DNA from 2 places in the Streptomyces sp. GSL17-111 genome. Region 1 is predicted to be linked to the other one. Evidence: riboswitches for the same ligand, from Rfam matches in the RefSeq annotation. Region 1 holds a riboswitch; the other holds the start of a gene.
The links. Region 1 has a riboswitch for glycine ahead of gcvT (glycine cleavage system aminomethyltransferase GcvT). Riboswitches for the same ligand answer to the same signal wherever they lie in the genome.
Positions count from the first base shown of each region.

Region 2: it holds a riboswitch for glycine, as region 1 does, so the genes downstream of both, gcvP (aminomethyl-transferring glycine dehydrogenase) here and gcvT (glycine cleavage system aminomethyltransferase GcvT) in region 1, are expected to answer to the same signal.

Region 1 covers NZ_JBAJNS010000001.1:1,400,998-1,403,190, reverse strand. Annotated here, with positions in the region: gene gcvT (glycine cleavage system aminomethyltransferase GcvT) at 1-1,120, opposite strand, end outside; glycine riboswitch at 1,265-1,384, opposite strand; gene V6D49_RS05895 (AAA family ATPase) at 1,616-2,193, shown strand, end outside.
Region 2 covers NZ_JBAJNS010000001.1:172,165-174,357, forward strand. Annotated here, with positions in the region: gene gcvP (aminomethyl-transferring glycine dehydrogenase) at 1-829, opposite strand, end outside; glycine riboswitch at 1,027-1,125, opposite strand; gene V6D49_RS00855 (PRC-barrel domain-containing protein) at 1,257-1,646, shown strand; gene V6D49_RS00860 (DNA polymerase IV) at 1,550-2,193, opposite strand, start outside.

The sequences.
Region 1 (2,193 bases):
CGGCGTACGGCTCGTGGCTCCCGCGGATGTCGACGGCGACGCCCTCGGTGCCCGGCGCGGCGTGCGCGGCGTCCACGTAGGCCATGGCGATCGGCTTGCCCAGGGTGGGGGAGGGGGCGCCGGAGGTGACCTCACCGATCCGCGTCCCGTCGGCGGCGACCACCGGGAATCCGGCACGCGGCACGCGTCGGCCCTCGGCGACCAGGCCCACCAGGACGCGCGGCGGGGTGGCGGCGGCCCGCTCGGCGGCTGCGGCCAGGGCGTCCCGGCCGACGAAGCGCCCGTCGTTGGTCGTCTTCTCGAACTTCACCACCCGGCCCTGACCGGCGTCGAACGGTGTCGTCGCGCGGGTCAGTTCGTGCCCGTACAGGGGCATGCCGGCCTCCAGGCGGAGGGTGTCGCGGCAGGACAGGCCGCAGGGCACCAGGCCCTCGCCCTCCCCGGCACTCAGCAGCGCCTGCCACAGCTTCTCCGCGTCCTGCGGCGCGGCGAAGAGCTCGAAGCCGTCCTCACCGGTGTAGCCGGTGCGGGCGATCAGGGCGGGCACGCCCGCGACGGTGCCGGGCAGCCCCGCGTAGTACTTCAGGCCCTCCAGGTCCGCGTCGGTGAGGCCCGCGAGGACGCCGTGCGCCTTCGGGCCCTGGACGGCGAGGAGCGCGTAGGCGTCGCGGTCGTCCCGCACGGCGGCGTCGAACCCGGCCTGCCGGGCGATGAGCGCGTCCAGCACGACCTGGGCGTTGGAGGCGTTGGCGACGACCATGTACGTGCTCTCACGGCCGTCGGCGAGCCGGTAGACGATCAGGTCGTCCAGGATGCCGCCGTTCTCGTCGCAGATCATGGTGTAGCGGGCGCGGCCCGCCTTGACGGCGGAGAGGTTGCCGACGAGCGCGTAGTCCAACAGTTCGCCGGCCTGCGGACCCGTGACGGTGATCTCGCCCATGTGCGAGAGGTCGAAGAGGCCGGCGCGGGTGCGGACGGCGTGGTGCTCGTCGCGCTCGCTGCCGTAGCGCAGCGGCATGTCCCAGCCGGCGAAGTCCGTCATCGTCGCGCCGAGGGCGCGGTGGACGGCGTCGAGGGCGGTGCGTCGGGGCGGGGCGTTCTCGGGCAGGGCGTCAGACATTCAAGGGGCTCCCAGGCAGGGCGGACATGTCCTCCCCATCTGTCATCGGAACCTGAGAGGTTCGCCGCAGGCCCGAACGGGCCACGGCTTGCACCTTGGGTGGGACCGGCCCCGGCTCGGGGCCCGCCCGCTTTTCAGATATGCCTCACTCGCGCGGTATCAGGGGCCTGAGAGATTCAAGGGAGGACTTGCTCCTTCGGCGCTCCGTGTCCGGTGACCGGTGAACCGGTGACCAGCATGTGGAGACTCTCCCGCGCGGGTTCGAACGGCCGGTATGAAGTTCGCGGGCTCATCATTGCACGCGACCCGCCGCAGCGGCACCCCGGAGCGGAACCGCGGGGGAGCCCGGACCGGCACGCCGTCACGGAGCGCGTGGCGGGCCACCGGCGGGGCCCGGAGCGGGTCCGCAGGGTAGCGAGGGGGAACCGCAGCGTGGCGAACGGTCATCATAGGAGTGGCCGCGCGCCCGCGAGCCGCCCCGGGAGGAGAAACGGCATGATCCGGAACGAACCCCAGGCCCATCCCTGCCCGGCCGCGCTGCCCGCCGTGCCCCACCAGAGCGCCGTCCCGGACGTCGAGACGCTGCCCCCCGCCGTCCGCGACCTGCGGGGGCGCCGCGTGCTCCCGCCACCCACGTTCCCGGCCGGGGACCGGGTGGTGGTCTCCGGCCTGCCGGGCAGCGGCAAGTCCACCCTCATCCGCGCCCTCACCCACCACCTGGGCGGCACGGCGCTCTCGGTGGACTCCCAGGACGTGCGCGAGCGGTGGGACCGGCGGATGCCGCCGTGGCTGCCCTACGCCCTCTACCGGCCCGCCGTGCGCCTCGACCACTACCGGCGGCTGCGCCGTGCGCTGGCGGGCGGGGCGGGCGTCATCGTCCACGACTGCGGGAACCTGCCGTGGGTGCGGCGCTGGCTGGCCCGGGACGCCCGGCGGCGCGGGGTGCGGCTCCACCTCGTCGTCCTCGACGTCCCGGCGGACGTCGCCCTGGCCGGGCAGGCCGAGCGGGGCCGGACCGTCTCGTCGTTCGCGTTCGCGCGGCACCGGCGGGCGACCGCGCGCCTGCTGGCCGG
Region 2 (2,193 bases), 1.2 Mb from region 1:
GGCTGGAGCCGACGGCGATGTCCGCGCCGAGCTCGCCGGGGGAGGTCAGGAGGGTGAGGGCGAGCAGATCCGCGGCGACGGTCACGACCGCGCCGAGTTCCCGGGCCCGGGCGATCAGACCGCGGGGGTCGCGCACGGCACCGGAGGCGCCCGGGTACTGGAGCAGCACACCGAAGACGCCGCGCTCGGCGATGTCGGCGGGGATGCCGTCCGACAGGTCGGCGACGACGATCTCGACGCCGGCCGGCTCGGCCCGCGTCTCCATCACGGCGATCGTCTGCGGCAGGCAGTCGGCGTCGACCAGGTAGACCCCCTGCTTGACCTTGCCCACCCGGCGCGACAGGGCCATGGCCTCGGCGGCGGCCGTGCCCTCGTCCAGCAGCGATGCGCCGGCCGTCGGCAGGCCCGTGAGGTCGGCGACGACCGTCTGGAAGTTGAGCAGCGCCTCCAGGCGGCCCTGCGAGATCTCCGGCTGGTACGGCGTGTACGCGGTGTACCAGGCGGGGTTCTCCATCACGTTGCGCAGGATGACCGGCGGCGTGAAGGTGCCGTAGTAGCCGAGCCCGATCATGGAGTCGAGCACCTGGTTGCGGTCGGCGAGCGACCGCAGCTCGGCGAGCACCTCCGCCTCGGAACGGGCACCCGGAAGGTTCAGCGGCCCGGTGCTCTTGATGACGTCGGGCACGGCGGCGGCGGTCAGCTCGTCCAGCGAGCCGTAGCCGACGTGCGCCAGCATCTTGGCCTGCTCGGCGGCGTCCGGCCCGATGTGCCGGCGTTCGAACGGGGTACCGCTGTCCAACGCGGAGAGTGGGATGCGATCGGTGGTCATCTGCGGGGGCCTCCTGGTCACTACGACCTGCGAGGGGCACCACGGCGTGGGTGCCCGGACGGCCTCCCCCTCTGTCATCTCAACCTGAGAGTTTCACCGGGCCGGCCCCGTGAGGGGACGTCCGGCTTTCACCGTCGGTGAGGGGGGACCCCGGGTGCGCCGTGGCGCTCGCGATCCGCCCTTCTTTCCAGAGTGACCTCGTCCGCACGGTACGTGTGCCTGAGAGATTCCGGGGAGGGTTTGCTCCTTCGGCGCCCCCGGAACTCACTACCCGAGGGCTCTCCCGCGCGGGGTCGACAGCCGTCTTCGAGCCTACCAGCGGCCGGTCGAGTGACAGCGGGCCCGTGCTCGACTGGCCGCGCGGCACGGAGTGCCCTTTCGTGGTGAAAGAGCCCCGGAGAGCGAACGCCCACCAGTTGGAGGAACCGTGCAGACCGACATCGACCCGCGCAGCCTGATAGGCCGCAAGGCGTTCGACCGCGACGGCACCAAGATCGGCGTCGTCGACGAGGTGTACCTGGACGACGCCACCGGGAAGCCGGAATGGGCCGCGGTGCGCACGGGGCTGTTCGGCCGGGACGCCTTCGTCCCCCTGCGGCCGAGCGAGGTCGTGGAGGAGGAGCTGCGGGTGCCGTTCACCCGCACGCTCATCAAGGACGCCCCGGACTTCGGCGTGGGCCGTCATCTCTCCCCCGAACAGGAACTCCAGCTCTACCACCACTACGGACTGGACATCCCCGCAGCCGGTGAGTCGGGGACGCTCCCCGGCGAGGAGGGGTTCGGGCGGATCGCGGGGGACGACGAGGCGGGGGTCTGAGCGCCCGCACCGCCGGAGGTCCTGCCGGGCGCACTGCCCGACGTATGACCGCCCGGCGCCAGGGGAAGCGGCTCGCCTGGCTCGAGGGCGGGGTCGTCGGCGCGAAAGGTCCGCACCCGTCCCGGCGGGGAGCCGGGCCGCTCGAAACGGACGGTGACCCGCCCGACGCCACTGCCCTGCACCCAGCCGGGGCCGTGGACGGCGTGCCGGACGTCCAGCCCCGGCAGCCAGCGGTGCGGCCCGCGCGGTTCCGCGGCGAGCGCCGCCTCCTCCCCCGGCCCACGGGGGCGGGGCTGCGGGGCCACGGCGGCCGGTTCCCCGCCGGGTGTGCGGGCCCCGTGTGGCTCCTCCGGGCGCGCCTGCGCGAACAGGTCCTCCTGGGTGAAGTCGGCCAGCCCGCTCACCCCGACCCCCAGGAGCCGCACCCCGGCCGTCGTGTCCACGGTGTCGAGCAGACGTGCGGCGGCTTCCCGGATCACCACCGGGTCGTCCGTGGGCCCGCGCAGCGTGTCGGAGCGGGTCAGGGTGGAGAAGTCGTAGCTGCGGA